DNA from 4 places in the Sphaerisporangium cinnabarinum genome. Region 4 is predicted to be linked to each of the others. Evidence: riboswitches for the same ligand, from Rfam matches in the RefSeq annotation. Region 4 holds a riboswitch; each other region holds the start of a gene.
The links. Region 4 has a riboswitch for thiamine pyrophosphate ahead of ACZ4MO_RS07880 (ECF transporter S component). Riboswitches for the same ligand answer to the same signal wherever they lie in the genome.
Positions count from the first base shown of each region.

Region 1: it holds a riboswitch for thiamine pyrophosphate, as region 4 does, so the genes downstream of both, ACZ4MO_RS16305 (thiamine ABC transporter substrate-binding protein) here and ACZ4MO_RS07880 (ECF transporter S component) in region 4, are expected to answer to the same signal.
Region 2: it holds a riboswitch for thiamine pyrophosphate, as region 4 does, so the genes downstream of both, ACZ4MO_RS12440 (thiaminase II/PqqC family protein) here and ACZ4MO_RS07880 (ECF transporter S component) in region 4, are expected to answer to the same signal.
Region 3: it holds a riboswitch for thiamine pyrophosphate, as region 4 does, so the genes downstream of both, thiO (glycine oxidase ThiO) here and ACZ4MO_RS07880 (ECF transporter S component) in region 4, are expected to answer to the same signal.

Region 1 is NZ_JBVHRG010000011.1:174,882-182,414, reverse strand. Features, by position in the region: gene ACZ4MO_RS16325 (hypothetical protein) at 1-90, opposite strand, end outside; gene ACZ4MO_RS16320 (DUF4235 domain-containing protein) at 150-425, opposite strand; gene ACZ4MO_RS16315 (ABC transporter permease) at 544-3,081, opposite strand; gene ACZ4MO_RS16310 (ATP-binding cassette domain-containing protein) at 3,078-3,860, opposite strand; TPP riboswitch at 4,176-4,280, shown strand; gene ACZ4MO_RS16305 (thiamine ABC transporter substrate-binding protein) at 4,363-5,454, shown strand; gene ACZ4MO_RS16300 (ABC transporter permease) at 5,546-7,258, shown strand; gene ACZ4MO_RS16295 (ATP-binding cassette domain-containing protein) at 7,258-7,533, shown strand, end outside.
Region 2 is NZ_JBVHRG010000007.1:255,289-262,821, forward strand. Features, by position in the region: gene ACZ4MO_RS12410 (PadR family transcriptional regulator) at 1-310, shown strand, start outside; gene ACZ4MO_RS12415 (hypothetical protein) at 310-1,743, shown strand; gene ACZ4MO_RS12420 (NAD(P)/FAD-dependent oxidoreductase) at 1,935-3,425, shown strand; tRNA gene ACZ4MO_RS12425 (tRNA-Leu) at 3,576-3,649, shown strand; gene ACZ4MO_RS12430 (hypothetical protein) at 3,821-3,946, opposite strand; gene ACZ4MO_RS12435 (VOC family protein) at 4,031-4,957, opposite strand; TPP riboswitch at 5,044-5,172, shown strand; gene ACZ4MO_RS12440 (thiaminase II/PqqC family protein) at 5,163-5,915, shown strand; gene ACZ4MO_RS12445 (helix-turn-helix domain-containing protein) at 6,072-6,512, shown strand; gene ACZ4MO_RS12450 (DUF6882 domain-containing protein) at 6,586-7,509, shown strand.
Region 3 is NZ_JBVHRG010000002.1:408,701-416,233, reverse strand. Features, by position in the region: gene ACZ4MO_RS04870 (ABC transporter transmembrane domain-containing protein) at 1-964, opposite strand, end outside; gene ACZ4MO_RS04865 (DUF3817 domain-containing protein) at 1,086-1,532, shown strand; gene ACZ4MO_RS04860 (ThiF family adenylyltransferase) at 1,529-2,839, shown strand; gene ACZ4MO_RS04855 (thiazole synthase) at 2,938-3,780, opposite strand; gene thiS (sulfur carrier protein ThiS) at 3,790-4,023, opposite strand; gene thiO (glycine oxidase ThiO) at 4,029-5,321, opposite strand; TPP riboswitch at 5,311-5,413, opposite strand; gene thiE (thiamine phosphate synthase) at 5,458-6,171, shown strand; gene guaA (glutamine-hydrolyzing GMP synthase) at 6,259-7,533, shown strand, end outside.
Region 4 is NZ_JBVHRG010000004.1:133,951-141,483, forward strand. Features, by position in the region: gene ACZ4MO_RS07870 (CbiQ family ECF transporter T component) at 1-166, opposite strand, end outside; gene ACZ4MO_RS07875 (ATP-binding cassette domain-containing protein) at 163-1,959, opposite strand; gene ACZ4MO_RS07880 (ECF transporter S component) at 1,952-2,656, opposite strand; TPP riboswitch at 2,762-2,881, opposite strand; gene ACZ4MO_RS07885 (hypothetical protein) at 3,026-3,463, shown strand; gene ACZ4MO_RS07890 (Rv2578c family radical SAM protein) at 3,507-5,162, shown strand; gene ACZ4MO_RS07895 (TIGR03618 family F420-dependent PPOX class oxidoreductase) at 5,169-5,636, opposite strand; gene aspS (aspartate--tRNA ligase) at 5,917-7,533, shown strand, end outside.

The DNA of each region.
Region 1 (7,533 bases), on a different contig from region 4:
CAGGAGCCGGCCGGCGTCGGCGAGGACGCGCAGGCCGGCGCGCAGCATCGGGTCCTGAGGGGGCGTCGGGCTCGCCGGCGGGGCGGTCACGCGCGCCAGGCTACCGGGCGGCCCGGCCTCCCTCGCGCGGAGGGAGGCCGGGCCGGACGTCAGGCGCGCGAGGCGAGGCGGGCGACGACGCGCTTCGCCTCCTTGCCCGCGAAGCGGCGGGCGAGGACGCCGACGCCCGCGGCGACGGCCGCGAAGGTCACGGCCTGGACGACGCCGACCTCCTCGTCGTCGAGGTCCTTCGGGGCGTCGTGCCCGGTGACCTTGGCCCAGACGAACGTCACGAGCTTCTGCGCGGCCCAGCCCGCGGCGAAGGTCAGGGCGACGGTCCCGACCTTGAGGGCCAGGGTCTGCTCGGTCTCGTTCGTGTCGGCCACGAGGGGTCCTCCGTCGGTCGGGGCGCCGGGCGGCGCCGGGCGTGCTCGCACGACCACCGTAGTGCGAAGTCGCCGCCCACGCGCCGCCCGGCGCGCTCGCCCGGCGCGCTCGCCCGGCTCAGTCGTGGCTCACCGCGTCCAGGACGGGGAGGCGTGCGGCGCGCACCGCGGGCCACACCGCGGCGACGACGCCCACGACGCCCGCGAGCACGAGCATCGCGCCGAGCTGGGCCCACGGCACGGCGAGGGTCGTGAAGCCCTCGTCCGCGAGCACCGACGGGAGCGCGGCGGCGAGCCCGGTCCCGACCACGAGCCCGACCGCCGTGCCGAACACGGCGACGAGCACGGACTCGATGACGATCGTCGTCGCGAGCTGGGCCCGCCCGAGCCCGACGGCGCGCAGCAGCCCGATCTCGCGCGTCCGCTCCGCGACGGACAGGGCGAGCGTGTTGACGATGCCGAGCACGGCGACGAGCACGGAGAGCCCGAGCAGCGCGTAGACGATCGCGAGGACCGACTCGACCTGTCCCGCGACCTCCCCGGCGAACTCGTCGGCGTCGAGCACGGACGCGACGACGTACGGCGCGACGGCGTCGGTCACCGCGGCCCGCACGGCCGGGAGGTCCGCGCCGGGCTCGGTGTCGAGGAAGAGCATCTCCGTCGTCGTCGCGCCGACGGAGGCCGCCACGTCGGGCGGCAGGAGCAGGTCGACGGAGAACGCGTGCGAGTCGACCACCGCGCCGATGCGCACCTCCCGGGCCGGGAGGTCGGGCCGTGCCGGGTCGGCGAGCGTCAGGACGTCGCCCAGCGCCCAGCCGTGCTCGTCGAGCGCGTCCGCCATGACCGCGGCCTCGCCCCGCGCGTACGCGGCGAGGTCGCCCTCGGTCGCGGTCGTGCGCACGGAGCGGCCGAAGCCCTCGGCGGGGAAGCCGACGACGAGCTGCGGCTCGCCGTCGACGACGACCTGCCCGTACGTCGTGACGTCGACCGCCGTGACGCCCGGCACGGTGCGGACGTCGCCCGCGACCCCGTCGGGGAGGTACGGCGTGGCCGAGCGGACGACGAGGTCGGCCGCCGTCTCCTGGTCGACGATGTCCTGCACGGAGGTCCGCGCCGACAGCGCGAGGACGGACGTCGTCGAGACGAGCGCCATCCCGACGACGAGCGCGCCCGCGGTCGCCGCGGTCCGCCGCGGCTGGCGCGTGACGTTGCCGCGTGCGAGGCCGCCCAGCGGGCGGACCAGCGCGACGAACGGCGCGGCGAGGACGGTCAGCACCGGGCCGACCGCGAGCGGGGCGAGGAGGAGCACGCCCGCGACGACGCCGGCCGCGCCGAGCCCGAGGAGGGGCGCGCCCCCGCTGCCGGCCACGGCCGCCGCGACGACGAGCCCCACGCCCGCGAGCAGCGCGAGGGTCCCGACGGCGGCACGGACCCGACCGGTCCCGGCGGGCCGGACGACGTCGGCGCGCATCGCCTCCACCGGGCGCACGAGCGCGGCGTGCCGCGCGGGCAGGGCCGCGGCGAGCACCGAGACCACGATGCCGACCACGAGCGGGACGACGACCCCCGCGGTCGTGACGGGCAGCGTGCCGGACAGCTCCATGCCGACCGCGCCCAGGCCGGTCCGGGCGAGCTCCGCGAGGCCGAACCCCGCCCCGACGCCGAGCAGCGCGCCCACGGCCCCGACGACCGCCGCCTGCCCTACCACGGAGCCGAACACCTGCCCGGGCGACGCGCCCACCGCGCGCAGGAGCGCGAGCTCGCGCGTGCGGCGTCGGACGTGCATCGAGAACGTGGTGGTGATGATGAACGTGCCGACGAACAGCGCGAGCGCGGCGAACACCAGCAGGAACGTCGAGACGAACCCGAGCTGGTCGGTGATCGCCTCGCTCGTCTCGGCGCGCAGCTCCGCCCCCGTCAGCGCCTCGGCGCCCGCGGGGAGCGCGGTCGCGACGGCGTCCCGCAGCGCCTCCGGGGAGACGTCGTCGGCCGCGTACAGAGCGACCGACGGGACGAGGCCGTCGGGCGCGTACGTCGCGGCGGCGGTCCCGGCGTCGAGCAGGACGATCGTCGCGCCCGCCATCGGCGCGGACAGCGAGACCTCGCCGACCACGCGCACGGGCCGCACGGCGTCGCCCAGCACGACGTCGGTCGTGCCGCCCACCGCGAGGCCCGACGACGCGAGCGTCGCCGACTCGAGCGCGACCTCGCCACCGTCGCGGGGTGCGCGGCCGTCGACCACCTGCGGGCCGGGGTCGCGGGGGTCGTAGGCGACGCCGATGCTCGGCGCCTGGCTGCCGAGGACCGCGGTCCCGTCCGCGCCCACGAGCACCGCGGGACCGCTCACGTCCGGGAGCGCGAGCGCGACGTCGTCGCGCGCGCCGAGGTCGCGCGCCAGGTCCGCCGGGACGAGGCTGCGCGCACCGCCCACCTGGGCCGACGCCGACATCAGCGCGTCCCCGGCCGACGACGCGCCGCGCACGTACGCGTCCGCCTGGACCGACGAGGCGACGATGCCGTCGAACGTGGTGGCGAGCATCGCACGCAGGGCGAACGTCCCGGTCACGAACGCGACGCCGATCGTCACCGCGAGGACCGAGAGGACGAGCTGCGCGCCGTGCGCGCGCACGCCGCGCAGCGCGATCCGGCCCATCATCGGGCGGCCGCCGTCGTCGGCACCCCGGCGGCGCCCGCGGGCGCGTGCGCCGGCGACGGCGCGGCGGGCGTGAGGGCGCCCAGCGTGTCGAGGACCGCCTGCGGCGTCGGGTCGTGGAGCTCGGTCACGAGGCGGCCGTCCGCGAGGAAGAGCACCCGGTGGGCGTACGACGCGGCGGTCGGGTCGTGCGTGACCATCGCGACGGACTGGCCGAGGTCGTCCACGGACGCGCGCAGGAAGCCCAGGACCTCCGCGGCGGCGCGCGAGTCGAGGTTCCCCGTCGGCTCGTCCGCCAGCACGATCGCGGGACGCGACACGAGCGCCCGCGCGCACGCGACGCGCTGCTGCTGCCCGCCCGACAGCTCGGCGGGCCGGTGCCCCAGGCGGGGGCGCAGGCCCACGGCGTCGACCACGCGGTCGAACCACTCCCGGTCGACGGGACGGCGGGCGATCGCGAGCGGCAGCACGATGTTCTCCTCCGCCGTGAGCGTCGGCACGAGGTTGAACGACTGGAAGACGAACCCCAGGCGCGTGCGCCGCAGGCGCGTCAGCCGGCGCTCGCTCATCGCGGAGACGGTCTCTCCGTCGACGACGACGGTCCCCGCCGTGGGGGAGTCGAGCCCTGCGAGGCAGTGCAGGAGCGTGGACTTCCCGGACCCGGACGGGCCCATGATCGCGGTCAGCCGACCCTTCTCGACGTCCACGTCCACGCCGTCGAGCGCCCGGACCGCGGCCTCGCCGCGCCCGTACGTCTTCACCAGCCCGCGCGCGGTCGCGATCGCGGGTCGCGCACCGCCCTCAGCGCCCTCAGCGCTCTCAGCGGGCGGGCCCTCGCGCGGGGTGCTCCGCTGTGCCGCACCTGTCGTCGTCACGTCCTCGTCCGTCCTCTCGTCGTGCCCCTGCCGGCGCGTCGTGGCTCACCGCGCCGCGTCGTGTCCTGGTGGCCGCCGGGCTCCCGGCGGCCGTACCGACCCTCCCGCGACGCGCACGCCCGCGGCATCGGGGACGAGCCCCGAGCCGCCCCTGGTCCGCGGTCGCCCGTGCTCAGGGTCCTCTCAGGGGACTCTCGGGGTGAGGGGCCGGTGTAGGCTCGCGGTGAACGACAGGGGAGCTCCTGGAGGAGCTGAGAGTGCGGACCACCGCAGACCCTCGAACCTGATCCGGTTAGCACCGGTGGAGGAAGTCGGGAATCTCGATCACCTGCTCGCGCGGTCCGTCGCGCCCACCCGGCGCGCGGCTCGTCGGGTTGGTGGACCCCTCCTGAACGTCCAGGGAGGACACATGCAGCACACGACCACCGTCGGCCGCCGCGGCCGGGCCCTCGCGACCGGCGTGGGCGCGACGCTCGCGCTCCTCGCCCTCGCGGCCTGCTCGGGCGGCGACGGCGCCGGGGGCGACGGCGCGTCGTCGGGCAGCGGGGGCACGGTCACCCTGGTGACCCACGACTCCTTCGCGGTGAGCCACGACGTGCTCGCCGCGTTCGAGGAGGAGAGCGGGCTCACGGTCGAGCAGGTCGCGCCCGGAGACGGCGGTGCGCTGGTCAACCAGCTGATCCTCACGAAGGACTCGCCGCTCGGCGACGTCGTGTTCGGGATCGACAACACCTTCGCGTCGCGCGCCATCGACGAGGGCGTCCTCGAGCCGTACACGCCCGCGGACGTCTCGGAGTCCGCGGCGTCGTACGCGGTCGGCGACGGCGGCGAGCTCACCGCCGTCGACCTCGGGGACGTGTGCGTCAACGTGGACCACACGTGGTTCGCCGACGCGGGGATCCCCGAGCCCGTGACGCTCGAGGACCTGGCGAAGCCCGAGTACCGGGACCTCCTCGTCGTGACCAACCCCGCGACGTCGTCGCCGGGCCTCGCGTTCCTCCTCGCGACCGTCGGGGCGTTCGGCGAGGACGGCTGGGAGGACTACTGGGCGGACCTGCGCGCCAACGGCGTGAAGGTCGTCGACGGCTGGTCGGACGCGTACTACGTGGACTTCTCCGGCTCGGAGGGCGCGGGCCCGCGCCCGCTCGTGCTGTCGTACTCGACGTCGCCCGCGTTCACGCTCACCGAGGACGGCTCCGCGTCGACCACGGGCGCCCTGCTCGACACGTGCTTCCGCCAGGTCGAGTACGCGGGCGTGCTCGCGAACGCGAAGAACCCCGAGGGCGCGCAGCAGTTCCTCGACTTCCTCGTGAGCGAGACGTTCCAGGCCGACGTCGCGGACCAGATGTACATGTACCCGGCCGACGACTCCGTCGCGCTGCCCGACGGCTGGGCCGAGCTCGCGCCGCTCGCCGACGAGCCCTTCGAGGTCGCGCCCGCGGACGTCTCGGCGCACCGCGACGAGTGGATCAAGGCATGGACGGCGACGGTCGTCGACTGACCCCCGGTCCCCGGGCGACCACGGCTCTACCTCGCGGGGTAGAGCCGTGGTCACGCGAGGGGAAGCCCTGGTCGCGCGGGGGAGAGCCGTGGTGAGGGGTCGGGAGGTCCGGCGGGGCGGCGTCGGGCGCGGGGTGCTGTGGGGTCTGGCGGCGGCCGTGCCGCTCGCGTTCCTCGGGGTGTTCTTCGCGTGGCCGGTCGTCACGCTCGTGGCGCGCGGGTTCGTCGGGGACGACGGCGGCCTCGACCTCTCGGGGTTCGCGGAGGTCTTCTCCGAGCCCCGCACGTGGCGGATCGTCGGCCTCACGCTCTGGCAGGCCGTGCTCGGCACGGCGCTGTCGCTGCTGCTCGGCGTGCCCGGCGCGTACGTGCTGTACCGGTGCCGGTTCCCCGGGCGGCGGGTCGTGCGCGCGCTCGTCACGGTCCCGTTCGTGCTGCCGACCGTCGTCGTCGGCGTCGCGTTCCGGTCGCTGCTCGTGCAGGGCGGCCCGCTGGGGTTCCTGCAGCTCGACGAGACGTTCGCGGCGATCGTCGTCGCGCTCGTGTTCTTCAACTACTCCGTGGTGGTGCGCACGGTCGGCGGGCTCTGGGAGCACCTCGACCCGCGCGCCGAGCAGGCCGCGCGCGCCCTCGGCGCGACGCCGTGGCGCGCGTTCCGCACCGTGACGCTCCCGGCGCTGACGCCCGCGATCACGAGCGCCGCGTCGATCGTCTTCCTCTTCTGCGCGACGGCGTTCGGCGTCGTGCTCGTGCTCGGCGGCATCCGCTACGGGACCATCGAGACGGAGATCTGGATCCAGACGACCCAGTTCCTCGACCTGCGCACCGCGGCGGTGCTGTCGGTCGTGCAGCTCGTGGTCGTCGCTGCGGCGCTCACCGTCGCGAACCGCACGCGGGCCCGGCGCGAGCGGGCCCTGAACCTGTCGTCCTCGGCGTCGTCCGCGCACCCGCTGCGCCTGTGGCGCGACGGCCGCCCGACGGGCGACCTGGCGCCCGCGGCGCTCACCGCGGCCGTGGTCGTCGTGCTCGTCGGGCTCCCGCTCGGCACCCTCGTGGTGCGCTCGTTCCGCGTCCCGGGCGGCGGCTGGGGCCTCGACAACTACGCGAACCTCGGCACCACGGGCGGGCGCAACGCCCTGTCCGTCACCGTGTGGGAGGCGGCGGGCAACTCGCTGCGCACCGCCGCGCTCGCGACCGTGCTCGCCGTCGTGGTCGGTGGACTCGTGGCGCTCGTCGTGTCCCGGCGCCCGCGCTCGCGCGCGGGTCGGCGCGCGATCTCGGTGCTCGACTCGGTGTTCATGCTCCCGCTCGGGGTCTCCGCCGTGACGGTCGGGTTCGGGTTCCTCGTCACGCTCGACCGGCCGCTCGGGCTCGACGTCGACCTCCGCACGTCGGGGCTCCTCGTGCCGATCGCGCAGGCGGTCGTCGCGACGCCGCTCGTCGTGCGCACGGTCCTGCCGACGCTGCGCGCCATCGACCCGCGCCTGCGCGAGGCCGCCGCGACCCTCGGCGCCGCGCCCGGGCGCGTCTTCCGCACGGTCGACGGCCCGATCGCCGCCCGGTCGCTCGGGCTGGCGGTCGGGTTCGCGTTCGCCGTCTCGCTCGGGGAGTTCGGCGCGACGTCGTTCCTCGCCCGCCCGGACAGCGCGACCCTGCCGGTCGTGATCTTCCGGCTCATCGGCCGCCCGGGTGCCGAGAACTACGGCATGGCGCTCGCGGCGAGCGTCGTGCTCGCGCTGCTCACCGCGACCGTGATGCTGCTCGCCGAGCGGTTGCGCGGCGACCGACCCGGAGGAGAGTTCTGATGGTGCAGACCGACCCCGCCCCCGCGCGCACGGGCGCGCCGGAGCCGTCGCGCCCCGGCCCGGGGGAGGCCGCCGGGCTCGCGGTGCGCGACGTCGTCGTGCGGTACGGCGGCCGCGGCGCCGGGGGAGCGCGCACGGACCCCGGCACGACGGCGGTCGCGGGCGTCACGCTCGACGTCGCGCCCGGCGAGGTGCTCGCCCTGCTCGGGCCGAGCGGGTGCGGCAAGTCGAGCCTGCTGCGCGCCGTCGCCGGGCTCGAGCCGGTCGCGGCGGGC
Region 2 (7,533 bases), on a different contig from region 4:
GGGGGTGCTCGACGCGGCGGTGCTCGCCGCGGTCGAGGCCGAGGACGGGTACGGGTACGACGTCGTGCGACGCCTGCGCGCGGCGGGGCTCGAGGACGTGGGGGACGCGTCCGTGTACGGGACGCTGCGGCGCCTGTACGCGGGCGGGGCGCTGACCACCTACGTCGTACCGTCCGACGCCGGGCCGCACCGCAAGTACTACGGGATCAACCCGCAGGGCCGGGCCATGCTCGACCTGCACCGCAAGGAGTGGCAGACGTTCGCGGGCACCGTGTCCGCGCTGCTGCGGACCGGAGAGGTGGCCGCCTGATGAGCACGACGACCCCCGCGCAGCCGCCCGCCGGCGCGCCCGTGGGACGGGCCTTCTACGGGCACGTCCACGCCTACGCCCAGCAGGTGCGCGCGCACCTCGCCGACCTGCGGCCGGACCAGGTCGAGGAGCTCGCCGACGGGCTCGAGGCCGACCTCGCCGAGGCGGTCGTCGACGCGCCCGGGGCGCTCCCGCGCCGCACGACAGGGTCGGCACCCGCCGTCGACGGCCCCGACGGCGCTCCCGGTGGCGGTCCCGACGGCGCGGTCGGTACGGACGCCCCGGAGGTGCTCGACGACATCGGCCTCGACCTCGTCGCCTTCTTCGGTCCGCCCGCGGAGTACGCCGCGGAGCTGCGCGCCGCCGCCGGTCTCCCTCCCGCCGCCGCCCCGGACGGCACCCGGGGCCTGCGGCCCGGGGTGCGCCGCCGGGTGCGTGCCCTCGGCGCGTCGCTCGCGGCCGACTGGCACGCGGGGTGGCAGCCCGTCACCTCGTCGCCCCAGTGGGCCTCGACCGCGGAGTTCCTGCGCGCCCTCACGCCCGCGTGGTGGGTCCTGCGCGGCTGGGTCGTGGCGACGCTCGTGCTCGCCCTGGTCGCGGGGTACCGGGTGGCCGTGCTCCCGCCGGACCTGTCGGCGCGCGTCGTCGTGCTGCTCGCGGTCGTCGTGAGCGTGCAGTGGGGCCGGGGTCGCTGGCTCCCCACGCGCGGGCTGCGGAAGGTCGGCCGCCCGCTGTCGGTCGCCGCGGCCGTCGCGGCCGTGCCCGCCGTCCTCGTCGCCGCCTCGGCGAGCGCGTCGAGCCCGTACGCGTGGGACCGCGGCTACGAGCAGGGCCGCAGCGACGCGAGCAGCGGCCTCGTGAGCAGCGTGTCGTTCGGGAGCGGCGACTCCCCGGGCACGGCGGGCGTGTGGGTCGACGGCGCGCAGGTGTCCAACCTCTTCGTCTACGACGCAGCGGGCGAGCCGCTCCGCGACGTCCAGGTCTTCGACGACCGCGGCCGCCAGGTCCGCACGGTCACCGAGGAGGGTGCCTCCGGGCCGTGGGCGGTGCCGGACGTCGAGGGCATGTGGTACTTCCAGCCCGCCCTGGCGACGGACGGGCGCGAGCGGTGGAACGTCTACCCGCTGCGCGCGGTCGCCGAGGAGGACGTCGAGTACCCCGAGGGCGACGGCCGCCCCGTCCCGGCGACGGGGACGCGCACGCGCGACATGCCGTGGCCGTTCCTCCAGGCACCGACCGCGGTGCCGTCGAGCGTGGGCACGGGGGAGACGTCGTCGGGCACGGGCGGTACGGGCGAGGCGCCGGCCGACGAGTCCGCCGAGGGCGGGACGGGCGACCCGGGGCCGTCGCAGGAGCCGCCCGCGACCCCGCCCGCGGGCGGGGTGCCGCCCGCGCCGACCGGCCCGACGCCCGTCGTCGGCGCGATCGGCTGACCGGCAGGCCCGGGGTGGTGCGCCGACGGCGGACGGCGGCGCACCACCCCGGTCCCGGGCCATGCGGAATGTCGCCTGTGCCCGCGTGTGCCCGCCTCTGCCCCCCTCCGTCCGCGCAGCGTGGGGCGCGTCACGCCCGTCTGGCGGACGCTCCGGCTCGCCTGTGCCGCAACCGGTAATACTCTGGAACCATGCCTCAGAATGACCTGACCTCGGTCAGCCGTGCCCAGACCGCTTCGCCGCGGCCCCGCAAGGTGCCCCGCGTCGTCGTCCTCGGCGGCGGCTCGGTGGGTCTGTACGCCGCGCGCCGACTGCGCAAGAAGCTCGGTCGCCGCGAGGCGGCGATCGTCGTCGTCGACCCGCGCCCGTACATGACGTACGCGCCCTTCCTCCCCGAGGCGGCCGCGGGCTCGATCGACGGCCGCGACGTCGTCGCGCCGCACCGCCGTGCGCTCAAGGGCGTCGACGTGCTCCAGGGCAAGGTCGTCTCGATCGACCACACCGACCGCCGCGTGACGATCCACCCGGAGGAGGGCGACGACTACTCGGTCACGTACGACCACCTGATCGTCGGCCTCGGCTCGGTGTCGCGCACGCTGCCCATCCCGGGCCTGGCGGAGAACGCGATCGGCTTCAAGAACGTGGAGGAGGCCATCGCGGTCCGCAACCACGTCCTCAACCGCATGGACGTCGCGTCGTCCACGTGGGACGAGAAGCTGCGTCGCCGCATGCTCACGTTCACGTTCGTCGGCGGCGGGTTCGCGGGCATCGAGGCGCTGGCCGAGATCGAGGACATGGCCCGCTACGCGACGCGCAATTACGCGACGATCGAGGAGAAGGACCTCCGCTTCGTCATGATCGAGGGCGCGGGCCGCATCCTGCCCGAGCTCAGCGAGCCCATGGCGCAGTACGCGCTCGACGAGCTGAAGAAGCGCGGCATCGAGTTCCACCTCAGCACGTTCCTGTCGTCGTGCGTGGACGGCCACGTCGTCACCTCGACCGGGGTCGAGTTCGACTCCGACACGATCGTGTGGACCGCGGGCGTCAAGGCGAACCCGGTCCTCAAGGAGTCGTCGGACCTCCCGGTCGACAAGCTGGGCCGCATCACCGTGCTGCCGACGCTCCAGGTCGCGGACGCCGACGGCAACGTCGTGCCGAACGCGTGGGCCGCGGGCGACTGCGCCGCCGTCCCGGACGTGCTGAACCCGGGCAAGTTCTGCCCGCCGAACGCGCAGCACGCCATCCGTGAGGCCACGCGCCTCGCCGACAACCTCGCGCTCGAGCTGCACAGCGAGCCGCCGGTCGAGTACCGCCACAAGAGCGTCGGTACGGTCGCGTCGCTCGGTCTGTACAAGGGCGTCGCGGAGCTGTTCGGCGTGTTCAAGCTCCGCGGGACGCTCGCGTGGCTCATGCACCGCAGCTACCACGTCATGGCGATGCCGACGGGCAACCGCAAGATCCGCATCTTCATCGGCTGGATCGGCCAGTTCCTCATGGGCCGCGAGCTCGTCTCGCTCGGCTCGCTGCACGACCCGCGCGCGGAGTTCCGCGCCGCGTCCGTCCCGCCCAAGAAGGACGGCGACCCGGTCAAGCAGACCGCGCAGGGCTCGGCGGCCGCGGCGGAGTCCGGTGCGGGCACCGTCGACGCCGACGACCGGACGCCGGCGGCGAAGGCCTCCTGAGGCCGCGGCCGGGCCTGGCCCGGCCGTCGTGCCCGACGACGAGGGGCGAGCCGCGCGTGCGGCTCGCCCCTCGGCGCGTCCAGGTCCCGCGCGGGCGGCCGTCGCGCCGACGGGCCCGGGAGCTCCGCGCGCGCGGTAGATTCGGCCCGCGCCCCCATGGCCCAACTGGCAGAGGCGGCCGGCTTAAACCCGGCGTGTTCCGGGTTCGAGTCCCGGTGGGGGCACCGTGCCGGCGGGGAGCCGGCTCCGCGGCGCCTGCGACCGCGGGCTAGGACAGCCCCGTCGGGCCCTCCGGCTCGGCCGGGGGAGCGGCCTCCTGGCCGAGGACCACGACGGTGCCGTCCGGGTCCTGCACGCGTGCGACGCGCTCGCCCCACGGCTGGTCCGCGGGTGGCTCACCTAGACGGGCGGACCGCGTCGGGGAAGGCGTACTCGACCGTCCCGCGCAGCAGGTCACGGTAGAAGCCCAGCGACCGGTCGAGGTCGGCCACGGTGAGGACGGGGAAGAGGCTGCGGAACACGGTCGCTCCTCGGTGCGCTCGGCGGGTCCTCCCATCGTGCGCCTCGCGTCCCGGGCGCGCTCTCCGTGCCCGGGCCGGCGGGCCTCAGCGAGCGAGCAGCTCTTCGGTCGTCGTCCCCGGCACGGACAGCGTGACGCGCGTGCCCCACGGGTCGTGCACGACGACGGAGCGGCCGTCGTCCGCGTGCTCCAGCCCGCGGGCGCGGAGGCGCGCGACGAGCGCGTCGAGGTCCTCGCGGCCCGGCACCGTGACGGCGACGTCGCCGAGACCGAGGCTCGCGGCGCGGGGCCCGGCGCCCGCGCTGTTCCACACGTTCATCGCGACGTGGTGGTGGTACCCGCCCGCGGACGCGAAGAGCGCCCCGCTGTACCCGGTGAGCGTCGCCTCGAAGCCGACGGCGTCGACGTAGAAGGCGTGGGCGGTCGCGACGTCGCCCACCTGGAGGTGCACGTGGCCGACGCGGCCCGCGAGCGAGGGGCCGGCGTCGAACGTCTCCTGGTCGAGGTGCGTGCGCAGATAGGCGTTCGGGTCGAGGAACGTCGTCGTCATGAGGATCTGGCCGTGCTCGCGCACCCAGGTCTCGCGGGGGCGGTCGGTGTAGAGCTCGACGCCGTTGCCCTCGGGGTCGGTGAAGTAGAACGCCTCGCTGACGAGGTGGTCGCTCGACCCGACGAACGTGCCGCGGCGGTCCTGCGCGGCGCGGTACACGGTCGCGGCGAGGCTCGGGCCGTCGTCGAACAGGAAGGCCGTGTGGAACAGGCCGGCCTGGCGCGGGTCGACGGGCGGGAGCCCGGGCGTGTGCACGAGGCGCAGCATGGGCGTGCGGCCGCGGCCCAGCACACGGTGCACCTCCGCGCCGCGCGACCGCTCCTCGAGCGGGGCGAGGGCGAACGCGCCCGTGTAGTACGAGGTCATGAGCTCGAGGTCGCCCACGCGCAGCGTGACGGCGTCCATGCTCGTGGACGGGGACAGGAGGCGGTCGGTCGGCGCGCCCGGCGTGCTCGTGGTCATGTCTTCTCCAACTTGTTGTCGCTACAACTATATTCCCACACCGTGGCGAGAACTCCCGCACCGGCGCCGTCCTTGCTAGGGTCGGCGCGAACCACGCGGGGCGTCCCGCCCGGGCCACGGCCCGGGCCGAGGGACTGAGACGAGCGGTACGGCCGCCCGGACCCGTCGAACCTGATCTCGCTAGCACGAGCGGAGGAACGTGGGCATGACGACGCCTGCTGCCATCACCCTGAACCCTGTCCTCGCGGACGACCCGACCGCGCTCGTCCGGCAGGAGGAGACCGGCTTCACCGCCGACCTCGCCCGCCGGTACGCGGACCTCTTCGAGACGTTCTACGACCACCCCTTCCTGGCCGGGCTGCGCGACGGCTCCGTCGAGCCCGCCGCGGTCCGCCACTACGTGGGCCAGGACCACCAGTACCTCACGGCCTACCTGCGCTGCTACGGCCTCGGCATGGCCCTCGCGCCCGACCGGTCGTGGGCGGCCTACTTCCACGACAAGGCCGGCTTCCTCCTCGACGACGAGTCGCACGCGCACCACGCGATGTGCGACTTCCTCGGCGTGACGTACGAGGAGGCGCAGACGCACCGCCTCGCGCCGAGCGCGCAGGCCTACGTCGACCACATGACGGCGGCCGGCCGCGACTCGCTCGGCGTGCTGCTCGCCGCGCTGCTGCCGTGCCCGTGGACCTACATCTGGTCCGCGCGACGCTTCTGGCTCGGCGAGCGCGAGACGACGCCCGGCGCCCTCGCCGACGACCACCCGCTCGCGGGCTGGTGGCAGTTCTACGCGGCCGAGCGCACCGAGGACGTCCTCACGGACCTGCGCGCACGCCTCGACGCGCTCGCCGCGGACGCGGGCGAGGCGGAGCGCGCGCGCATGGAGCGCGCGTTCGAGCTGAGCTGCCGCCACGAGATCCGCTTCTGGCAGATGGCCTGGTCGCTCGAGGGTTGGTGACGCGTCCGGCCGGGCCCGCGGCCGACCGTCGCGCCGTGCGCCCGGCCTTACGCCAGCAGCAGATGACCGCCCGGGTGCCTCGGCACCCGGGCGGGCCGCGGGTAGCGTGATCGCATGGACGCGACGAGCGCGGTGCCGGACGGGGTGCGCGATGCGGTGCCGGACGTGGTGACGCCGCGCCCCCGGTCCCGGACGGGCGGACGGGCGGAACCCCTCCTGCGCCACGTCATCGGCGGGATCCTGCGGCGGGCGCGGCTCGCGCAGGGGCGCACGCTCGTGGACGTCGCGGCCGCCGCGCGCGTCTCCACCGCCTACCTGTCCGAGGTGGAGCGCGGGCGCAAGGAGGCGTCGTCCGAGGTCCTCGCCGCCGTCTGCGGCGCCCTCGGCCTGCGGCTCGTCGACCTCGTCGCCCGCACGGGCGAGGAGCTGCGGCCGCTCGCACCTGTCCGCGTGCTGTCCTCCGCGCGGGAGCGGGGTGCCCTCTCCGCGCCGCGGCACGTCGCGCCGGTGGGCGAACCCGTGCGAGACCTCCCCGTCGCCGAGACGCTCCGCCGTCCGACCGCGCGCGCCGGCGACGTCCTGCTCCTCGCGGCCTGAGCGGCGGTCCCCACCGCACCGCACCGCGTGTCGTGCGGAGGCCGGGCACCGTGCGCGCCGATACCGTCGGTCCATGACGGAGCCGCAGACCGCGCACGGCACGGCAGCCCAGGACGTCCCGGCCCTCCAGGACCTCGTCGACGACGCCGCGTTCCTCTCCCACGAGCACCAGCTCCACCTGTCGGACCTCCACGGCGACGACGCCTGGGCCGCCGACATGACCACGGGCGTCTTCACCTTCACCGCGCCCGACGGTGGGACCGCGACGTGCCGCCTCCAGTTCCTCGGTACGGCCGCGCCCGGTCCGGGCACGTGGATGTGGGCGTGGCAGAACGTCAACGGCTTCCCCGACGGCGTGCTCACCGCCGCCGAGAGCGCCCGGCGGACCGGGCTGCGCGAGGCCGCCGAGCCGGAGCTCCCCCTCGCCGACGACCTCGCCCACCGGCTCGCGCTCGCGGCCAAGGCCGTGACCGGGTCGTTCACCCACTACAGCGCGCCCGTCGGCGGCGGCACGCGCGCGTGGTTCCTCCTGGACGACGCCGACCTCGCCCTGCCCGCACCGAGCGTGCCGCGCGTCGTGCGCACGCTGAGCGAGGGGCTGCTGTCCGTCACGGTCGTCGACCACCGGCGCGCCGTCGCGTCCTACGCGAGCGCGCGCGGCCTGCCGGCCGCCGAGGACGGGACCGGCGCCGTCGTGCTCGACGTGCCCGACGGCACCGTGACCGTGCGGTTCGACGAGCGCGGCCGGATCGCGGGCATCTCCGCGTCGTCACCGCGCCCGGCCGCGCCCGAGGCCGCGACGGCGGAGCCCGCCGCGGCAGCCCCTGCCGGCTCGGCACCGACGGCGCCCGGGCTCACCGTCTCGGAGCCGTCGGCGGACGACCCGGCAGCGCCCGAGCCTGCGCCCGCGGAGCACGAGTCCGCCGCACCCGCGCCGTCGCCCGCGGGGACGGCCCCCGAGCCGCGCCGCCGGTCGTGGTTCCGGCGACGCGGCTGACGACGCACGCGGTCGCCTCCGCGG
Region 3 (7,533 bases), on a different contig from region 4:
TCTTGCGCGCGGCGACGTGGGCGCGCGTCGCGATGTTGAGCATCTGCGTCGCGACCTGGAGCGGCCAGCCGAGGAACGCCGCGTACCCGTAGAACGCGACGAGCTGGCCGGGCGTGATCTCGCCGCGCAGGGCCGCCGTCGCGCCGAGGTAGACGACGAGCACGACGAGCAGGCCGGGCAGCAGCACCTGGAGCGCGTCGAGCGTGGCCTGCGTGTGCGCGACCTTCACGCCGGCCTCGCGGACCTTCTGCGACTGCCGCGCGTAGCGGCCCACGAACACGCCCTCGCCGCCGATGCCGCGCAGGATCCGCAGGCCCGACACCGTGTCCGCGCCGAGCGTCGTCAGGCGACCTTGCGCCTCGCGCTGCGCGGCCTGGCGCTGCTGCAGCGGCTTGACGAGCAGCGCGAGCACCGCGGCCACGACCGGCAGGCCCAGCACGACGACGAGCCCGAGCTGGAGCGACGTCGAGAGCATGATGACCGCCACGACCACGTACGCGCCGAGCGCGCCGAGGAACTGGCCCATCATCGAGAAGAGCTGGCCCACGCGCATCGCGTCGCTCGCGACGGTGGACACGACCTCGCCCGTCGGGAGCTCCTCGGTGATCGCGTCGCCCGAGCGGGCCGTGACGTCGCCCACGAGCTGCGACGTCGTGAGCGCCGAGCGCAGCCAGTTCGCGATGTCGAACCGGTGCTGCGTCACGCCCGTGACGACGATGCCCAGGCCCAGCGCGAGCAGGAGGCCCGCCCAGCGCCACAGCTCCGCGCCGAACCCGGCGGTGAGCCCCTCGTCGAGCGCGCGGCCGAGCATGTACGGCTGGAACGCCTGGCACGCGAAGTTCACGAGCCCGAGCAGCACGGACACCGTGAGCACCGTCCACTGGCGCCGGGCGATCCAGAGGAGGTAACGGGACGGGCCGCGCAGGTCGGGGGTCCCCGGGTCGGGGAGAGGGAGGGGTCGCACGGTGTTCTACCCTAGGTTCGGCGTCCGACACGCGGCGACGGTTTAACACGGCGACTGCGTCACGCCACCGCACGCGGCGGAGACCGCCGCGGCCGTCTCGCCCGGAACGAGGACCTCTCCCATGACCACGCAGGACCCGGCCACCCCGACCGACGCGCCCGTCGTCGCCCCCGCCGACGCGGCGGCCCCCAGCACGGAGGCGGCGCGCACCGCGATCCGCAAGGCGCGCGGCGCGCTCGCGCGCTACCGGGTCCTCGCGATCATCACGGGCGTGATGCTGCTCATCCTGTGCGTCGAGATGATCGTCAGGTACGGCGTGGGCCAGTTCGTCGACGTCGACGGGATCATGCGGTACGTGTCCTGGATCCCCTTCGCGCACGGCTGGATCTACGTCGTGTACCTCGTCACGGTGCTCGACCTGTGGACCAAGATGCGCTGGGGCTGGGGTCGCCTCGCGACGATGGTGTTCGCCGGCGTCGTCCCGGTCATGTCGTTCATCCTGGAGAAGAAGGTGCACGCCGAGGCGGAGGCGAAGCTCGCCGCGCTGGAGGAGCGGTACGCGGCATGACGACGCCGCTCGCGCCCCTCGTCGCGCCCGGTCCCGAGCTCTCGACGCCGGAGCTCGAGCGGTACGCGCGCCACCTCGCGCTACCGGGCGTCGGCACCGACGGCCAGCGCCGGCTCGCGGCCGCGCGCGTGCTCGTCGTCGGCGCGGGCGGCCTCGGCAGCCCCGCGCTGCTCTATCTCGCCGCCGCGGGCGTCGGCACGATCGGCATCGTCGACGACGACGCGGTCGACACGTCCAACCTGCAGCGCCAGGTCATCCACGGCGGGTCCGACGTAGGGCGCCGCAAGGTCGACTCCGCGCGCGAGAGCATCGCGGACGTCAACCCGCACGTGCACGTGGTCGAGCACGCGCTGCGGCTCGACGCGGACAACGCGCTCGACGTGCTGCGCGGCTACGACGTCGTGCTCGACGGCGCCGACAACTTCCCGACCCGCTACCTCGTCTCCGACGCGGCCGAGGTCCTCGGCCTCCCCGTGGTGTGGGGCTCGATCTACCGTTTCCAGGGACAGGTCAGCGTCTTCTGGGCCGCGCCCCGGTTCTCCGTGCCCGACGACGCCGCGCACCCGGACGCGGCGGGTCCCGACAGCGCGGAGCCGGGAGAGCAGGGTCCGCGCGGGGTCACGTACCGCGACGTGTTCCCCGTCCCGCCGCCCCCGGGCGCGGCGCCCGACTGCGCGACCGGCGGCGTGTTCGGCGCGATGTGCGGGACCGTCGGCTCCGTGATGGCGACCGAGGCGATCAAGCTCGTCACCGGCGCCGGCACGACGCTGCTGGGCCGCCTCGCCGTCTACGACGCGCTCGACCTCTCCTGGCGCCAGCTCACCGTCCGCGCCGACCCGACGCGCGAGCCCGTCGTCGCGCTCCTGCCGGGGGACGACGCCTACGCCGCGTTCTGCGGGCTCCGGCCTCCGGCGTCGGCCGCGGTGGCCTCCGGTGCCGGGGCGGCGACGACCGATGCGTCGGAGGCGGCGCCGCGCGACGTGTCCGCCCCCGACGCGGCCGCCCTCCTGCACGGCGACGACGCGCCGTACGTGCTCGACGTGCGCGAGGACTGGGAGGCGCAGGTCCGCCCGCTCCCCGGGTCGACGCTCGTCCCGAGCGGCGTGTTCCTCGGCGGCACGCAGGACCCCGCCGCCGCCGCGGCGCTCGCGGACCTGCCGGCCGACCGCCCGGTGCTCGTGGTGTGCGCGGTCGGCGGCCGGTCGGCCCGCGTCGCCGACGTCGCCCGCGCCGCGGGCATCGACGCGCGCTCCGTGGTCGGCGGCGTCCCCGCCCTCCTGGAGGCCCAGGAGGCCAACGTCCCGTAGCCCGGATCGTCAGCGCCGATGCCGAGCATGCGTCTGCCGCTCGTGCAGGGCGGCTCGTGGGCTGTGTCCGCATGGTCGGCCCCACCACGGGTCTTCGGTCAGAGGGCGAGGTCGAGGCGGCCCTGGGGGGACGAGCTCGCGAGGGCGCCCTCGCGGCGGGGGATGCGCCCGGCGCCCGCGGCGAGCCGGCCCGACTCGACGGCGAGGCGCATCGCGTGGGCCATGCGGACCGGGTCGGCGGCGCGCGTGACGGCCGTCGCGAGGAGCACGCCGTCGCAGCCGAGCTCCATGGCGAGCGCGGCGTCGGACGCCGTGCCGATCCCCGCGTCGAGGATCACGGGCACCCGGGCCGCGGCGGCGATCGCCTCGATGTTGCGCGGGTTGAGGATGCCGAGCCCGGTGCCGATGGGCGCCCCCAGGGGCATGACGGCCGCGCAGCCGACGTCCTCCAGCCGGCGCGCGAGGATCGGGTCGTCGTTCGTGTACGGCAGCACGACGAACCCGTCGCGGACGAGCTGGTCGGCCGCCTCGACGAGGCCGACCGGGTCGGGCAGGAGGGTCACGTCGTCGGCGATCACCTCGAGCTTGACCCACTCGGTGCCGCACGCCTCGCGCGCGAGGCGCGCGGTGAGCACGGCCTCGCGCACGGAGAAGCACCCGGCGGTGTTGGGCAGCGCGCGGATGCCGAGGCGGGCGAGCAGCGCCCAGATCCCCGCGTCGGGGCTCGCGTCGCCGCCGGCACGGACGGCGACGCGCCGCATCGCGACGGTGGTCAGGGCGGTGCCCGACGCGACGAGCGCGTCCTCGAGCGTGAGCAGGTTCGCGGCCCCGCCGGTGCCCATGACGAGGCGGGACCCGATCGGGGTGCCGGCGACGACGAGCGGGTCGTCGACACCGGCCGGGCCGCTCGCGGTGGCGGGGGAGAGGTCGGTCGTGGTCATGGGTCCTCCTCAGCCGCCCTGGACGGCGGTGACGATCTCGATGCGGTCCCCGGGGGCGACGACGGTCGTCGCCCAGGCGCCGCGCGGCACGACGGCGTCCCCGACCGCCACCGCGACGCCCTGCGGCGTGCCGTCGGCGACGTAGGCGGGGACGAGCGCGGCGACGAGCCGCTCCAGGTCGACGTCGCCGTCGAGCGGGTACGGCTCGCCGTTGACGAGCGCGGTCGGTGCGGGTGCGGTCACGGGTCTCACCTCGGTGTCGTGGCGGTGCGGACGAAGCGGTCGGTGCGGGCGGTCGCGAGGGCGGTCGCGACGTCGTCCCCGGGGGCGGTCCCGCCGGGCTCGGTCCCGTCGTCCCCGGGAAGGCCGCCGAGCCCGGCGACGACGGCGTCGGCCGTGAGCGGGGCGAGCAGGATGCCGTTGCGGCCGTGGCCCGTCGCGAGGTGCAGCCCCGGGACGTCCGTGGGCCCGACGAGCGGAAGGTTGTCCGGGGTCGCCGGGCGGGCCCGCGGCGTCACCTCGACCAGGGCGGCCTCGTCGATCCCCGGCAGGAGGGCACGCGCGTCCCGCAGGAGCGCGAAGACGCCGCCGGCGGTGGCGCGGCGGTCGTCGGGGTTCTCCTCGGTGGTCGCCCCCACGACGACCTCCCGGTGCCCGGCGCGCGGCCCACCAGGCTCCGGGTCGCGCGGCACGACGTACACCGGCCGGCCCTGCACCAGCCCGCGCACGACGTGCTCCAGCGCGAGGTCCGGGCCCGCGTCGAGCCGCAGCGTCTGTCCCTTCACCGGGCGGGTGGGCACGACGACGCCCGGCACGCCCGCGAGCAGGGCGCCCGACTGCCAGCCCGCCGCAACGACGACCGCACCCGCGCGGTGGAGCCGGCCCGCGTCGTCGTGCACGCCGACGACGCGCCCGGCCGGGTCGAGCGCGAGCCGGGTCGCGGCCGCGCGGACGACGCGCGCCCCGGTGGCCGAGCTCGCGCCTGGGGCGTCGCGTCGGCCGAGCACCGCGAGCAGCGCGGCGTGCGTCGCCCGCGGGTCGACCGCGTGGTCCGCGGGCGCCCACGCGGCCCCGGCGACGCGCGGCCCGAGGTAGGGCTCGCGGCGGCGCGCGTCGGCGACGGTGAGCTCGTGCGACGCGAGACCGTGCACCGCGTGCAGGGCGAGGACGCGACGGAGCAGCGCGAGGTCGTCCGCGTCGTAGGCGAGAGTGAGCGTCCCGGCGGTCCGCAGCCCGACGTCCGCCCCCGTCGCCGCGTGCAGGTCCGCGCCGAACGCGGGCCACGCCGCAGCGGCCGCGAGGTGGAGCCGCAGGGCGGCCTCCTCCCCGAAGTCGGCCTCGGTCACCGGTGCGAGCATCCCCGCGGCGGCGTGCGTCGCGCCCGCGCCCGGCGCCGGATCGAGCACCGTGACGGTCATGCCCGCGCTCGCCGCACGCCACGCGACGGCGAGGCCGACGATCCCGCCCCCGACGACGACGACGTCGCGCGCCTCGCCGGGCACGGCGGAGCCACCCGCGGACGAGTGGACGGACAGGCTCATGTGCGCTCCCTTCGCTGGCATGACCCAGATCAGGTTCGACGGTCGGCGGCGACGCCCTCTCAGCCCCGTGCGGGGCTCCCGTGCTGTCGGCCACAGTACCTCCTGCGGCGGACGCGCCGGGGCTAGGCTCCCGCGGGTGAGCTCCGAGACCTCCACCACCTTGGCCGCCCTCGCCCCGGCGGCGACGGACGCCGCACGCGCCCGGCTCGCCGACGCCCGCCTGTACCTCTGCACGGACGCGCGCGAGGAGCGCGGCGACCTCGAGGACTTCCTGCGGGCGGCGCTCGCGGGCGGGGTGGACGTCGTGCAGCTCCGCGACAAGACGCTCGACGTCGCGCGCGAGCTCGAGCTCCAGGAGGTCGTCGCGCGGGTCGCGACGGAGCACGGCGCGCTGTGGGCCGTGAACGACCGGGCGGACGTGGCGTCGGTCACGGGCGCCCCGGTCGTGCACATGGGTCAGGGCGACCTGCCCGTGCCGGCGGTCCGGGCGCTGCTGGGCGCGGGGCCCGTCCTCGGCCGGTCCACGCACTCGGCCGCGCAGGCGGCCGCGGCGGAGGCCGACCCGGCGGTGGACTACTTCTGCGTGGGCCCGTTGTGGGCGACCCCGACGAAGCCGGGACGCGCCGCCGTCGGCCTCGACCTGCTGCGGGACGTCGCGGCGACCCGGCCCGCGACGCCCTGGTTCGCGATCGGCGGCATCGACGCGGACCGGCTCGACGCGGTCCTCGACGCGGGCGCGACCCGGATCGTGGTGGTGCGCGCGATCACCGGGGCGAGCGACCCGGAGGCGGCCGCCCGCGCCCTGCGCGAGCGGGTCCTGGAGCGCGCCGTCGCGCGCGCCGACGCCTGAGACGCGGGACGAGCCTCGCCGCACGGCGACTATCCTGGGCGGGTGACGTCACCCGCCACCGCTCCCGACACCCCCACCACCGCCGAGGTGGCCTCGACACCGCGGCCCGTGCTCGTCGTCGACTTCGGCGCCCAGTACGCGCAGCTCATCGCGCGCCGCGTGCGCGAGGCCAACGTCTACTCCGAGATCGTGCCGCACACGTTCACGGTCGAGCAGATGCTCGCCAAGGACCCGGCCGCGATCATCCTCTCGGGCGGTCCCTCGTCCGTGTACGCGACGGGCGCCCCGTTCGTCGACCCGGCGCTGTTCGAGGCCGGCGTCCCCGTCATGGGCATCTGCTACGGCTTCCAGGCCATGGCGAAGGCGCTCGGCGGCGAGGTCGCCCAGACGGGCCTGCGCGAGTACGGCGGCACCGAGGTCGAGGTGTGCGCCGCGGGCGTGCTGCTCGACGGCACGCCGCAGAACCAGACCACGTGGATGAGCCACGGCGACGCCGTGCACCGCGCGCCCGAGGGCTTCGAGGTCCTCGCGACGTCGTCCGGCTCGCCGGTCGCCGCGTTCGAGGACCGCGAGCGCCGCCTCTACGGCGTGCAGTGGCACCCCGAGGTCAAGCACTCCGCGCACGGCCAGACGGTGCTGGAGCACTTCCTGTACGACGGCGCGGGACTCGCCCCGGACTGGACGCCCGGCAACGTCATCGCGGACCAGGTCGCGGCGATCCGCGCCCAGGTGGGCGACGCGCGCGTCATCTGCGCGCTCTCGGGCGGCGTGGACTCCGCCGTCGCCGCGGCGCTCGTGCAGCGCGCGGTGGGCGACCAGCTCACGTGCGTGCACGTCGACCACGGGCTGATGCGCGCGGGCGAGGTCGAGCAGATCGAGCGCGACTTCGTCGCGGCGACGGGCGTCAACCTCGTGATCCGCGACGAGAAGGAGCGGTTCCTCACTGCGCTCGCCGGGCACAGCGACCCGGAGACGAAGCGCAAGATCATCGGCCGTGAGTTCATCCGCGTGTTCGAGGACGCGGCGCGCCAGATCGTCGAGGACGCGGGCGAGCACGGCGCCGAGGTGAAGTTCCTCGTGCAGGGCACCCTCTACCCGGACGTCGTCGAGTCCGGCGGCGGCGAGGGCGCGGCGAACATCAAGAGCCACCACAACGTCGGCGGCCTGCCCGACGACCTGCAGTTCTCGCTCGTCGAGCCGCTGCGCACGCTGTTCAAGGACGAGGTCCGCGCGGTCGGCCGCGAGCTCGGCGTGCCCGAGGAGATCGTCGCGCGGCAGCCGTTCCCGGGCCCCGGGCTGGGTATCCGCATCGTCGGCGAGGTCACGGCGGACCGCCTCGAGACGCTGCGCGCCGCCGACGCG
Region 4 (7,533 bases):
CGGGGACGCGCCCCGCGAGCAGCAGCGCCGCGACCGTGAGCACCCAGCCGATCGCGGGGGTGTACGGGTCGGTGACGAGGAGCGCGCCGGTCGACACGACGAGGACGGTCGCGAGCTTGACCGTCGGGTTCCAGCGCCCGAGGGGCGTGCTGTGCGGCGCGGTCACGGGGCGGCCTCCGTGCGGGCGACTGCCGCGTCGAGCGCGCGGACGAGAGCGCCGGGGTCGACGCCGTGGCGGCGTCCCGTGCGGGCCCACCACGCGAGCAGGGGCGGGCGGCGCAGGCGCGCGCGCCGGCACAGCGCGTCGTCGGCCAGCACGGTGGCGGCCGGGCCGAGCGCCACGAGCCGGCCGCCGACGACCACCGCGACGCGGTCGGCGAGCGCCGCGACGAGCGCGAGGTCGTGCGTGACGACGACGACCGCGCCGCCGACGTCAGCGCGCTGCCGCAGCGCGCGGGCGACGGCGTCCGCCTGGGCGCGGTCGAGCCCCGACGTGGGCTCGTCGGCGAGGAGGACGGGCGGGTCGAGCACCGTCGCCGTCGCGAGCGACAGACGCCGTTGCTCGCCGCCGGAGAGCCGGTACGGGTTGGCGTCGGCGAGGTGCGTCAGGGCGAAGGTGTCGAGGGTCCGCGCGACGCGCCCGTCGACGTCGGCCAGCCGCGCGAGGCGCGCCGACCACGCGACCTCGTCGCGCACCGTCCGCGCGAGGAGCTGGTGCTCCGGGTCCTGGAACACCATCGCGACGGGCGCGTCCGCCGCCGTCGTCACGTCGCCCCTGGTCCGTTCGAGTCCCGCGAGCCCGCGCAGGAGGGTGGACTTGCCGCCCCCGTTCGGCCCCACCACCGCGAGCACCTCGCCCGCGCGGACGTCGAGGTCGACGTCGTGCACCACCGGCGTCTCGTCCCGCCCGCGTCGTCGGCGGCCTGCCATGGCGCGGTGCACCGCGAGACGACGGGCGCGGAGGGCGACCGGGCCGGGCGCACTCGGACCGGCGTCCGAGGCGCCCGGGACCGGTGCCCGCGGATCCGAGGGGCGCGGGTCTGCGGTGCGCGCGAGGTCGACGAGCCAGGCGTCGGTCGCGGGGGCACCGAGCGGTCCGGGGGCCCCGGCCCGCTCGAGCCGGACGTCGAGCGGCAGCCAGCACCCGAGCGCGGCGAGCGTGGCGGCGTGCGCGCGCAGGACGGCGGTCGTGGGGCCGTGCGCGACGGCGCGGCCCGTGCGGTCGAGCACGAGGGTCGCGTCCGGGAGCGTCCCGACGTCGTCGAGGCGGTGCTCGACGAGCACGACCGACCGGCGGGGTGTTCCGTGCGGGTCCGGTCCGGGCGCCCGGACGAGCCCGCCCACGAGCGTCCCCACCTCGTGCGCCGCGGCCGGGTCGAGGAACGCCGTCGGCTCGTCGAGGACCACGAGCTCGGGGTCGGCGACGAGCGCCGCCGCGAGGGCGACGCGCTGCGCCTCGCCGCCCGACAGCGCGTGGGTCGGTCGGTCGTGCAGGTGGCCCGCACCGGCAGCGGCGAGAGCGGTTGCGGCGCGGGCGTCCATGGTGCGCGGGTCCGCCGCCCGGTTCTCGAGCGCGAACCGCAGCTCCTCGTCGACGCGGCCGAGGCAGAGCTGGTCACCCGGCCGCTGCTGGACGAGGCCGACGCGCGCGGCGAGCCCCGCGGGGGTCGTGGCGCGCGGGTCGACGCCCGTCACGCGCAGGTCGCCCGTGACGGTGCCCGGGAGCGTGTGGGGCACGACGCCGACGAGCGCGCGCAGCAGCGTGGACTTCCCGCAGCCCGAGGGGCCGAGCACGAGCAGCCCCGTCCCCGCGGGGACGGTCAGGGTGAGGTCGTCGAGCACGCACGTCGCGTCGTGGCCCACGGTGACGGTCAGGCCCGCGGCGGAGACGGCGTCGGGCACGGTGCCCGGCACGGTGCCGGGCATGACGTCCGCCGCGGCGTCCCGCACCTCAGCCACGGCGGTCCGTGCCGATCGCGAAGGCGTCGAGCGCGCCGGTGCGGGAGAGGGCGTCGCCGAGGAGGCGCGCCGCGATCCCGCACAGCACGACGCACGAGACGACCTGCACGCCGAGCCGGAGCATCGCCCAGTCCTGCCCGAGCCAGCCGAACCGGACCGCGTTGAACGCGTAGGTGACGAGCGCCGCGCTGACGCCCGACGCGACGAAAACCCACCAGCCGTAGCGGCGGTACCGGGTCAGCGCGAAGGGGATCTCCGCGCCCACCCCTTGGACGAGCCCCACGAGGACGAGCAGCGGGCCTGCGGGCGACGCGAGGAAGACCACCTCGACGAGCGCCGCGAGCGTCTCGGTGAGGATGCCGACGCCCGGCTTGCGCACGATGTACGTCGCGAGCGGGCCCACGACGATCCACGCGCCCGCGAGCACGTTCGCGGCAAGGTCCGCGAGCGGCCCCATGGCGAGCTGGAGCGGGGCCCAGAGCTGCACGAACGCCCAGTAGACGAACCCGAACACGACGCCCAGGACGGCGACGAGGACCGTCTCGTGGAGCGTGAGGCCACGGCGCCGGGCGCGGGCCGGGGGAGCGGTGACGGTGCGGTCTCCGGGACCGGGCGCCGGGGGCACGGCGTCGGCCGGCGGGCCGGGCGTGCTGGTGGGCGGGGTCTCCCGGGGCGGGGTGGTGCGGGGCTCGGTCATGCGGTTCCCTCCGTCGGGCCCCCGGGGCGGAGGGTGCACGACGGCGCGCCACCGCTGCCCCCGCGCGGACGGCACGCGCGGGGCGCGGGCACGAGCGCGCAGGGGACGGTGACGTCGGCCCTGCTCCCTTCGCTGGTACGAACCAGATCAGGTTCCACGGGTCTGCAGGGGGGACGGGTGTCCGACCTGCACTCTCAGCGCTCGTGCGCTCCCCGGAGGCGTTCGGCCCGACCCTAGGGCCTGGACGTCCGCCGGACAATCCCGGCGTCTCACCCACCGGGACGTCCGGGCACCGTGAGAAGGTGACGGCGACGAGGCGCCCGCGCGGACCGGGGACGGGCTCCGACGACGAGGAACGAGGCAGCGCGCATGACCCGAGACAACGACCCCGCGGCCGTCGCGGAGCTGGACCGCCTCGACGAGGCCGTGCGGAGCGCGCCCGCGGGCGACACGTCGGCGCAGATCGCGCTGTGGCGGCAGGCGGCGCGCCTCGGCACGTGGTTCTTCATCGCCCGAGGGCCCGAGGACCAGCCGCGTCCGTACGCCGTCTCCGCGGACCAGGGGCCCATGATCTGCCTCTACAGCAGCGCCCCGCGCGCGGACGAGGCGGCCCGGGCGCTCGGGCTGGCGGCCGAAGGGACCGGCTCCGTGCCGCTGCTCGGCGTGCCCGTGCCGGCGGCGATCGACTACGTTGCGTCCTTCGCCGCAGCAGGGGTCGTCGGCGTCGCGCTCGACCACCCCCGCATCGGCCACCACATCCCCCTCGGGAACCTGGCGCTGCTCAAGACGTGGTCCGCCGGCGGATGACCCGTCCTTGACAGCGGGTTCGAACAGTTGTTCGAATGGCGCGATGCGGTGGGACGGACAGGCGCTCGGCGCGGACGACGGCGCGCTTCCCGGTTTGGAGCGCATGGGCCTCGTCCGCAGCGTGCGCACGCCCGAGTTCGCGGGGATCACGTTCCACGAGGTCACGGCCAAGAGCGCGCTGTCGAAGGTCCCGGCGATGTCGCGCATGCCCTTCCGCTGGACGGTCAACCCGTACCGCGGGTGCAGCCACGCGTGCTCCTACTGCCTCGCGCCGAGCACGCCCGTGCTCCTGGCCGACGGCACGCAGCGGGCGATCGGCGAGCTGCGCGTCGGCGACGAGATCGTCGGCACCGCCCCCCACGGCGCGTACCGGCGCTACGTGCGCACCCGCGTCCTCGACCGCTGGACCACCCGCAAGCGCGCCTACCGGGTGACCCTCGCCGACGGCACGCGCCTCGTCGCGAGCGGCGACCACCGGTTCCTCACCGAGCGCGGCTGGCGCCACGTCGTCGGCGGCGCCGGGCACCGCGCCCGCCTGGCGCTCGGCGACGTGCTCGTCGGGCCGGGCGCCGCGGCGCTCGCGGACGGGCGGCCCGTCCTCGACGGCCAGGACGTCACCGGCGGCGAGGCGTTGCGCGTCGACTCCCTCGAGGCCCTCGACGGGCCGGGGGAGGTGACGGAGCTGGTCGACATCACGACCGGCACGCGCGACTTCGTCGCCGCGGGGGTCGTGAGCCACAACTGCTTCGCCCGCCCCACGCACGAGTACCTCGACCTCGACGCGGGCGAGGACTTCGACCGGGAGGTCGTGGTCAAGGTCAACGTGGACGACGTGCTGCGCGCCGAGCTCGCCCGACCGTCCTGGGCGCGCGAGGCCGTCGCGCTGGGCACCAACACCGACCCGTACCAGCGCGCCGAGGGACGCTACCGCCTCATGCCCGGCATCATCGACGCCCTCGCCGGGTCGGGCACGCCGCTCTCCGTGCTGACCAAGGGCACGCTCCTGCGCCGCGACCTGCCCCTGCTCGTCGACGCCGCCTCGCGCGTCGAGGTCGGGATCGGCGTGTCCCTCGCGCTCCTGGACCCCGAGCTCCAGGCGAGCGTCGAGCCCGGCACGCCGTCGCCGCGCGCGCGGCTCGACCTCGTCCGCACCGTCCGGGAGGCCGGCCTGCCGTGCGGCGTCATGGTCGCCCCCGTGCTGCCGTGGCTCACCGACTCCACGCGGGCGCTCACCGAGCTGCTCGACGCCGTCAAGGACGCGGGCGCGACGGGCGTCACCGTGCTGCCGCTGCACCTCAAGCCCGGTACGCGCGAGTGGTACATGGGCTGGCTCGCGCGCGAGCACCCGCGGCTCGTCCCCGGCTACGAGCGCGTGTACGCGCGCGGCACGTACGCCTCGACGGCGTACCGGTCCTGGCTGTGGGACCGGGTGCGGCCGATGCTCGAGGCGCGCGGGTTCGGAGTCGCGGGGCACCGCGGCCCCGCGGGCGTCGAGGGCCGGTTCCGCCGCGGCGAGCCCGGCGACCGGCGACGCCGGCCAGGGCCGCCGACGGACGGCGCCTACCCGGCCGGCAGCCTCGCCGTCGACCCGGCGCCGCAGGACGCGCGCGCCGGCTACGGCGGGGCGCTCGCGGGCATGCCGATGGACGGCGGCGGGCTCGACGTCGTCGGCGGGGGAGTCGAGCAGGTCCTGTTCTGACCGGTCTCAGGCGTCGGCGAGGCGCGCCGGGAAGCCGCCGGTTGCGACTGGTCCCCAGCGCGTGATCGTCAGCCGCACGAGAGACTTGCCCTGGCTGACCATCGCCGCGCGGTACTCGTCCCAGTCCGGGTGCTCGCCGCTGACGGCCCGGTAGTAGTCGACGAGCGGCTCGACCGACCCGGGCAGGTCGATCACCTCCGCCTCGCCGTCGACCTGCACCCACGGGTCGGAGAACCGCTCGCCCAGCGACAGGAGCGACGCGCGCGCGTCGCGGCGCACGTTGACCGCCTTGGCGCGCTCCGGGTACGTCGACACGACGACCCGGCCCGCGTCGTCGACCCCGTACGTGACCGGGCTGAGCTGGGGCCGGCCGTCCGCGCGGGTGGTGACGAGGACGCCGTCGTGCCGGGAGCGCAGGAACTCCTCGAGCTCGTCGCGCTCGACGCGCCGGTTCGTCGCGATGGTGCGTGCCACGGGTGACCCTCCTTCGTGCGGGCGGCGGGCCGGACGGCCCTGCCGCGGCCGGTCGGCCCGTGCGCCCACGGGCGCGGCGCCGGTCCCGGCGGTGCCGTCACGGGACGTCGCGGCGGCACCGCCACGGTATCCGGTCGCCCCCGCCGGTCGAGAGCGGACCGTCGACCGCCTCCCGTCGGAGGTATCCGGTCGAGCCGCCCGCCCGCCCGCACTAGACTTCAGCGGACGCGTCCCCGCACCGGGATCGCGACCCCCACCGCCCACCTGGAAGGAACCCTCCGTGCTGCGCACCCGAACGGCCGGCTCACTGCGGGCCGAGCACACCGGTCAGACCGTCACCCTCACGGGCTGGGTCGACCGTCGGCGCGATCACGGCGGCGTCGCTTTCATCGACCTGCGTGACGCGTCCGGCATCGCCCAGGTCGTCATCCGCGACGAGGCCGTCGCGCACCCGCTGCGCAACGAGTTCGTCCTCCAGGTCACGGGCGAGGTCTCGCGCCGCCCCGACGGGAACGAGAACCCGTCCCTGCCGACCGGCGAGATCGAGGTCGTCGCGACCGACGTCGTCGTGCTCAACACGTCCGAGGCCCTGCCGTTCCAGGTGTCGACGGCGCTCGCGGACACGGAGACGATCGGCGAGGAGGCGCGTCTCAAGCACCGCTACCTCGACCTGCGTCGGCCCGCCCCGGCGCACGCCCTGCGCCTGCGCGCCAAGGCGAACCAGGCCGCGCGCCGCGTGCTCGACGCCGAGGAGTTCGTCGAGATCGAGACGCCCACGCTCACCCGCTCGACCCCGGAGGGCGCGCGCGACTTCCTCGTGCCCGCGCGCCTCGCGCCCGGCTCCTGGTACGCGCTCCCGCAGTCGCCGCAGCTGTTCAAGCAGCTCCTCATGGTCGCGGGCATGGAGCGCTACTACCAGATCGCGCGCTGCTACCGCGACGAGGACTTCCGCGCGGACCGTCAGCCCGAGTTCACGCAGCTCGACGTCGAGATGAGCTTCGTCGAGCAGGACGACGTCATCGCGCTCGCCGAGAAGATCCTCGTCGCGCTGTGGGAGCTCGTCGGGTACACCATCCCGACGCCGATCCCGCGCATGACCTTCCACGACGCCATGCGCCTGTACGGGTCGGACAAGCCCGACCTGCGGTTCGGCAATCCCCTCGTCGAGCTCACGGACTACTTCCGGGACACGCCGTTCCGCGTGTTCCAGGCCGAGTACGTCGGTGCCGTCGTCATGGCGGGCGGGGCGTCGCAGCCGCGCCGCCAGTTCGACGCCTGGCAGGAGTGGGCCAAGCAGCGCGGCGCCCGCGGCCTCGCGTACGTGACGTTCGGCGAGGACGGCACGCTCGGCGGGCCCGTCGCGAAGAACCTGTCCGACACCGAGCGTCAGGGCCTGCGCGACGCGACCGGCGCGCAGCCGGGCGACGCCGTGTTCTTCGCCGCGGGCAAGACGTCCGACTCGCGCGCCCTGCTCGGCGCCGCACGCCAGGAGATCGCGAAGCGGACGGGGCAGATCGACGAGGACGCGTGGGCGTTCGTCTGGATCGTCGACGCGCCGCTGTTCAAGCCGACCGGAGAGGACGACGACGTCGATCTCGGCCACTCGGCCTGGACCGCCGTGCACCACGCGTTCACGTCGCCCACGCCCGAATGGGTCGACACGTTCGAGCAGAACCCGGGCGAGGCGCTCGCCTACGCCTACGACATCGTGTGCAACGGCAACGAGATCGGTGGCGGGTCCATCCGTATCCACCGTCGCGACGTGCAGGAGCGCGTCTTCGACGTCATGGGCATCGGGCCCGAGGAGGCGCAGGAGAAGTTCGGCTTCCTCCTCGACGCGTTCAAGTTCGGCGCGCCCCCGCACGGCGGGATCGCGTTCGGCTGGGACCGCATCGTC